Regions from separate parts of the Vibrio rumoiensis genome, predicted to be linked through region 3. Evidence: predicted binding sites of a transcription regulator. Region 3 holds the regulator's gene; each other region holds the start of a gene.
What was found. Region 3 encodes MetJ, which represses methionine synthesis genes. Its sites were predicted from a motif close to TTAGACNTNTANANGTCTAA; they were not measured.

Region 1 (2,276 bases), 330 kb from region 3:
GATCGTGAACTTGCACTTTATAATTCTAACATCATCATGGAATACCTTGATGAGCGTTTTCCTCATCCGCCTTTGATGCCTGTCTATCCGGTTGCACGTGGTAACAGTCGTTTGATGATGTATCGTATCGAGCGTAACTGGTATTCACAAGCTGAAAAGATTGTTTCAGGAACACCTGAAGAAGCAGAAGCCGCTCGCATCAAATTACGTAATGATTTACTAACGTTAGCGCCTGTTTTCGCTGAATATGAACACTTTATGAGTGAAGAGTTCAGCCTAATTGATTGCTACTTAGCACCATTACTATGGCGTTTACCTACATTCGGTATTGAATTATCAGGTCCGGGTTCGAAAGAACTTAAGATCTATATGAGCCGCGTATTTGAGCGTGATTCATTCTTAGCCTCTCTAACAGAAGCTGAACGAGAAATGCGTTTGGTTCGCTAGTATGGATATGGACAAAATGACACCAAGACGCCCTTATTTGGTGCGCGCATTTTATGAATGGTTAGTGGATAATGAACTGACGCCTCACTTAGTGGTGGAAGCTACATTACCAGGTGTACGAGTGCCTGTTGAGTTTGTGCAAGATGGTCAAATTATTTTGAATGTTGCGCCACGAGCGGTTGGTAACTTGGAAATCAGTAATGATGCCATTATGTTCAATGCTCGCTTTAGTGGTCGCCCACATTCAGTCATTGTTCCTATGTATGCAGTACAAGCTATCTATGCGCGTGAAAATGGCGCAGGAACCATGTTTGAACCTGAAGATGCTTACACGGTTGAAATGGAAGCAGGCATCAAAGAAGAGCCTGTATCATCCCTATCAAGTGTGGATAGCCCAAGCGATGAAACGCCAGAAGCGTCAGCATCTGATGAGTCTGAAGCCCCAGCGAAACCTAAAGGTCGTCCAAGTTTAACCATCGTTAAATAGTGATAATCACGACATCTTGTTTTCAAAAGCAGCGCTTTCATGCGCTGCTTTTTTTTGCGCTAAACTTAAACTTAGTTAACTAAAATAAGCGGTCTGGCGTCACGGATATTCTTACTCGACATTCACCTTTGTCTTGATATACTTATAGGTGTTTAGACGTCTAGATTGCTTATGGAGAGAGTGCAATGCCAATCAAGATTCCCGATCAGTTACCTGCTTCTGATATTTTACGTCAGGAGAGAATCTTTATTATGTCGGAAACTCGTGCTACCACACAGATGATTCGCCCACTTAAAGTTTTGATCTTAAATTTGATGCCGAAAAAAATTGAGACGGAAACTCAGTTCTTACGTTTACTGTCAAATAGCCCGCTTCAAGTCGATATAGAGCTACTTCGAATTGATGATCGCCCGAGTAAAAATACGCCTACCGAACATTTAAATAATTTTTATCGTCAGTTTGATGTGGTGAAAGATCGAAATTTTGATGGTTTGATCATTACCGGGGCTCCATTAGGTCTCGTTCAATTTGAAGATGTCGCGTATTGGGATCACTTACAGACCATTATGGCGTGGGCGAAAGATCATGTCACCTCGACATTATACGTTTGTTGGGCGGCACAAGCTGGCCTCAAATTGCTATATAACCTGCCAAAACGCACACGAAAAGAAAAGTTATCCGGTGTTTATCGCCATGATGTCGTTAGTGAATTTCATCCAGTAGTAAGAGGCTTTGATGATAGCTTCTTAGCGCCACATTCTCGTTATGCAGATTTTACGGATGAGTATCTTTCTAAGCACACCGATTTAGATATTCTGGCGACCTCTTCGGATGCCGGTGTCTATCTTGCGAGCAGCAAAGATAAGCGACACGTTTTTGTTACCGGGCATCCTGAATATGATTCTCATACTTTACATCATGAGTATATGCGAGATTTAGCTGAAGGGATGGATCCGGCGGTTCCAGTAAATTATTACCCTAATGATAACCCTGATAATCCACCAATTGCGAGCTGGAGAAGTCATGGCCATTTACTCTTTTCCAACTGGTTAAACTATTGTGTGTATCAACAAACACCATACGATTTGGATCATTTCTCAGTAGATAATTTTACGAAAGATGATTAAGCGTTTTATTCAAAATCGTAGCTAATAAAAAAGCAGCATAACCGAAAAGTCATGCTGCTTTTTTTGTGAGGTGATTTGTTTTACACGTCTTTGTTTAACGTCTCTTTTTGTGTTGTTGAGTCTGCTTCAACTTGTGCACGTAATTTATCAGCATCTTCCATTTGTTTTTGGATCACTTTTGCTTTATTGATCATTGGTGTGATCGTCGAGCCTTG
Region 2 (2,276 bases), 1.0 Mb from region 3:
CTTGGCATTGGTATCGCTATTGATGATTTTGGTACTGGTTACTCATCATTATCATACTTACATAAACTGCCTTTTGATTGCTTAAAAATCGATCGGGCATTTATCAAAGATCTTGATACAGAAAATGCGCCGTCGTCCATCGCGGCAATCATCATGGGAATGGCGCAAAACATGAGTGTTACTGTGGTTTCCGAAGGGGTCGAAACCGAAGGACAAGCTCAAATATTAAAAGACTTAGGTTGCCAACAAGCTCAAGGCTTCCTATACGCTAAACCGCAACCTTTCGAAGAGTGGGTAAAACTGGCGACGAATAACGACTGTAATAACCATCAGAAAAAATTAACCACCTCGTCTCAATAAAAAACGCCCAATGAAGTCAATCATTGGGCGTTTTTTTCAAACAACAAAGTTTCAGGAAACCTATCGCTCAGCAAGGTACTTCGGTACATCTTTAATACTATCTAACACCACATCGGCTAAAGACTGAGACTCTTCCGTTACCTTTTTACCTGTACGCACTAAAATTTTGTGCTTCAAGCCTGCCGCAATCGCCGCTTTCATATCATCGGCTTTATCACCAATCATGACAGAGCGTGACATATCGATATCCAACTCTTCTTGAGCTGAAATAAACATCCCAGGAGCAGGCTTACGACAATCACACACTTGAGCGTATTTTTCTACCGAACCGTCAGGATGATGTGGGCAATAATAAAAACCATCAAATTCCACCCCTTGATCAACGAAATTCCAGTCCATCCACTCGGTTAAGGTTAAAAATTCTTTCTCTGAATAATAACCACGGGCGATGCCAGACTGATTAGTGACTAACACTAGCAAATAACCTAAATCTTTCAGCGCTTTGGTTGCCTCAAACACACCGTCGATGTATTCAAAGTCATCGACTTTACTGACATAACCATGGTCGACATTAATGACACCATCACGATCGATAAAAACGGCGGGTTTAGACACTATTACACTCTCTCTTTAAGCTCAAACTAATCGTGTTTGAGTCTGAAATTTCTAGTACGTAATTATTGCACGCTTTGCTTTGTTGTTCATTAAGATTAATCCGAGCTAAGTTAGATTAAGTCGGTCTTATCTGAAATAACACTTTAGACGTCTAGACGTAAAAATATCTATTGACTTGAGATGGTGAAAACCATAGCATCATCTACCAAGTCGCAATCACAATGCGTGTTTTCACTAAACTTATACGTTATTGAAAATAGAATATATGGAACGTATTACCCATTAGGTTGTTAAATGATTGAAATTAATCAAGTCAATAAAGTGTTTTATCAAGGCAATAAAAAGATCCCAGCCCTGATAGACATTAATCTTCATATCCCTCAAGGGGAAATCTTTGGTGTAATCGGCTCATCAGGTGCCGGTAAAAGTACCCTTATTCGCTGCGTTAATATGCTAGAAGCCCCAACGTCTGGATCGGTTTTAGTTGATGGCTTAGATCTCACCAAGCTTTCTTCTAAAGAGTTAGGTCAAGCGCGCCGCAATATCGGCATGATTTTCCAGCATTTTAACCTACTGTCTTCTCGAACCGTTTTCGATAATGTAGCGCTACCTTTAGAGTTAGCTCAAACACCAACCAGCGAAATTGAAAAGCGAGTGGAGGAGCTGCTTGATTTAGTGGGTCTTGCCGACAAACGTGACACCTACCCTGCGAATTTAAGTGGTGGACAAAAACAGCGCGTTGCGATTGCACGTGCATTAGCCTCGAAACCAAAAGTATTATTGTGTGATGAAGCGACTAGCGCGCTCGATCCTGCAACCACTAAGTCTATTTTAGAATTGCTAAAAACCATCAATCAGCAGCTTAATTTGACGATTTTAATCATTACTCATGAAATGGATGTGGTGAAAAACATTTGTGACAAAGTGGCGATCATTGGCGGTGGCCGATTAGTGGAACAAGGCCTAGTGAGCGATATTTTTGCCCACCCTAAAACCGAACTGGCACAAGAGTTTATTCGTTCAACGCTCGATTTATCGATTCCTGAAGATTACCAAGCGCGCTTGCAAGACACTCAAGTGGAAGGCTCTATTCCTTTGGTGCGCCTTGAATTTACTGGCTCAACCATTGATGCGCCGGTTATTAGTCAACTCTCTCGCAAGTTTAATGTCGATGTCAGTATTTTGAACTCTGATATTGATTACGCCGGTGGCGTTCGCTTTGGCTTGATGGTTGCAGAACTGTTTGGTGAAAAAGAACAGGTTAAGCAATCTGTTACCTTCTTAAAAGAACACAATATAAA
Region 3 (2,276 bases):
GTAAGGCGCTGTTATTTAAACGTTTTGCTGGATTGGATTCTATTGATATTCAGGTTAAGCATCGTACTATCGACGAGTTTGTTGATACGGTGGCTAATATTGCTGATACTTTTGGTGGCATTAACCTAGAAGATATTAAAGCGCCAGATTGCTTTGAGATTGAGCGCCAACTGATTGAGCGTTGTGACGTGCCTGTTTTCCATGATGATCAGCACGGTACGGCGATTGTGACGGCAGCCGGTATGCTGAATGCAATAGAGCTACAGGGCAAGAAGCTGTCTGAGTGTAAAATTGTTTGTTTAGGCGCAGGTGCTGCGGCAGTCGCCTGTATGGAGCTACTGATCAAATGTGGCGCATTACGTGAAAAAATCTACATGCTTGATCGTAAAGGCGTGATTCATACACGTCGTGATGACTTGAATGAGTACAAACAATTGTTTGCTAACAACACTGATATGCGTACTTTGGAAGATGTGATTGAAGGCGCGGATTTATTCCTAGGTGTATCTGGTCCAAATCTGTTACCACCAGAAGCGCTTGCGTTAATGGCTGATAAGCCGATTGTGTTTGCTTGTTCAAACCCTGATCCTGAAATCAAGCCAGAGTTAGCCATCAAAGTCCGTAATGACTTAATCATGGGTACGGGTCGTAGTGATTATCCGAACCAAGTTAATAACGTTATTTGTTTCCCATTCATTTTCCGTGGCGCATTAGATGTTCGTGCCAGTGAAATTAATACCGAAATGAAATTGGCGGCAGTTGAAGCGATTCGTCAATTAGCGAAACAAGAAGTACCAGCCGAAGTATTAAAAGCGGCAGGGGTTGAAGCGCTATCATTTGGTCCGGATTACATCATTCCAAAACCAATGGATCCGCGTTTATTGTCTGAAGTGGCTGGTGCGGTTGCTCGTGCTGCGGTTGAGTCTGGTGTCGCACGTATCGAATTGCCGGATCAGTATAAGTAAAAAATAAACTCGAATACTAGGGCGCTTCGCTTCTTGTCGCTCGAATACAATAAAGCCCGCTCAAATGATTTGAGCGGGCTTTATTTTTTCTTTTTCGAAAAACGAGTTACGACAATCCGAGTAACGTATTAATCATCAAACGCTTCGAATTCAATGCCCATTTCGGTCATTAAGCGTTTTACTTCGGTTGGGATATCGTCTGGTCGATCTTTACGCAAATCTTCATCTGTTGGTAAAGGTTGGCCAGTATAAGCATGTAAGAATGCTTCACACAGTAGTTCACTGTTGGTCGCATGACGCAAGTTGTTGACTTGGCGGCGAGTGCGTTCATCGGTTAAGACTTTAAGAACCTTTAATGGAATAGAAACTGTGATCTTTTTGACTTGTTCACTCTTTTTTCCATGCTCTGCATACGGGCTAATGTACTCACCATTCCAATCTGCCATCACGCACCTTCGTTATTTAATATCTGTAATTAGTGGCTGAATGCCAATTTTAGGTGCATTTACTGCCGAAAGTAAAGACACTTAGATGGCTAGAGGTCTTGACGTCTCAATTTGTGAGGGATAAAGTATCACTCTGTCTAGCTTAAGAATAAACCATTGCAGGGTGATTTATGTGATCGCTCTTGTTTTAAAAGCGGTAAAATAATGTCTCTTTTAAAATTGAGTTGGTGCAAATAGCACTTTGGTTATATTTGGGTATAGTAGGTTTTAGTATCAGCCTCTGTGTATATTGATTGCGAATGCAAAAGGAAAGGAATACGCCAATGAGTTCAAGAAAGCCAGCAACAGTCGCGGTTCGTACCGGTATTGAATCGGATAGCCAATTTCACGCGGTCGTTCCGCCTATTTATTTATCGACCAATTATGGCTTTCCTGCTTTTGGTGAAGTGCCTAAGTATGACTATACTCGCTCAGGTAATCCAAACCGTGGTTTACTTGAACAGGCGTTATCTGAACTTGAAGAAGGTGCTGGTGCGGTGATCACCAATTGCGGTACTTCAGCACTCAATTTATGGGTTTCAGCCTTTATTGGCCCTGATGATCTGATTGTTGCCCCACATGACTGTTATGGCGGCACTTATCGCTTATTTAATACTCGAGCACAAAAAGGCGACTTTAAAGTTCAGTTTGTTGACCAATCAAACCAAGCTGAATTTGATGCTGCGATTGCTCAAAAGCCTAAATTGATTTTATTAGAAACCCCCTCAAACCCATTAGTGCGAGTGGTGGATATTGCTAAAGCTTGCACAAAAGCTAAGCAAGTCGGTGCGTTAGTAGCCGTGGATAACACCTTTTTGACACCGGT

Region 1: metA (homoserine O-acetyltransferase MetA) is a predicted target of MetJ. The motif match lies at 1,087-1,106, and genes of this name have one in related genera.
Region 2: metN (methionine ABC transporter ATP-binding protein MetN) is a predicted target of MetJ. The motif match lies at 1,119-1,138, and genes of this name have one in related genera.

The regions. Positions count from the first base shown of each region.
Region 1 covers NZ_AP018685.1:572,062-574,337, forward strand. Annotated here, with positions in the region: gene sspA (stringent starvation protein SspA) at 1-447, shown strand, start outside; gene sspB (ClpXP protease specificity-enhancing factor) at 449-934, shown strand; gene metA (homoserine O-acetyltransferase MetA) at 1,120-2,061, shown strand; gene VRUMOI_RS02610 (cation:proton antiporter) at 2,142-2,276, opposite strand, start outside.
Region 2 covers NZ_AP018685.1:2,000,529-2,002,804, forward strand. Annotated here, with positions in the region: gene VRUMOI_RS09190 (EAL domain-containing protein) at 1-360, shown strand, start outside; gene gmhB (D-glycero-beta-D-manno-heptose 1,7-bisphosphate 7-phosphatase) at 421-975, opposite strand; gene metN (methionine ABC transporter ATP-binding protein MetN) at 1,270-2,276, shown strand, end outside.
Region 3 covers NZ_AP018685.1:238,361-240,636, forward strand. Annotated here, with positions in the region: gene VRUMOI_RS01080 (malic enzyme-like NAD(P)-binding protein) at 1-965, shown strand, start outside; gene metJ (met regulon transcriptional regulator MetJ) at 1,094-1,411, opposite strand; gene VRUMOI_RS01090 (O-succinylhomoserine (thiol)-lyase) at 1,735-2,276, shown strand, end outside.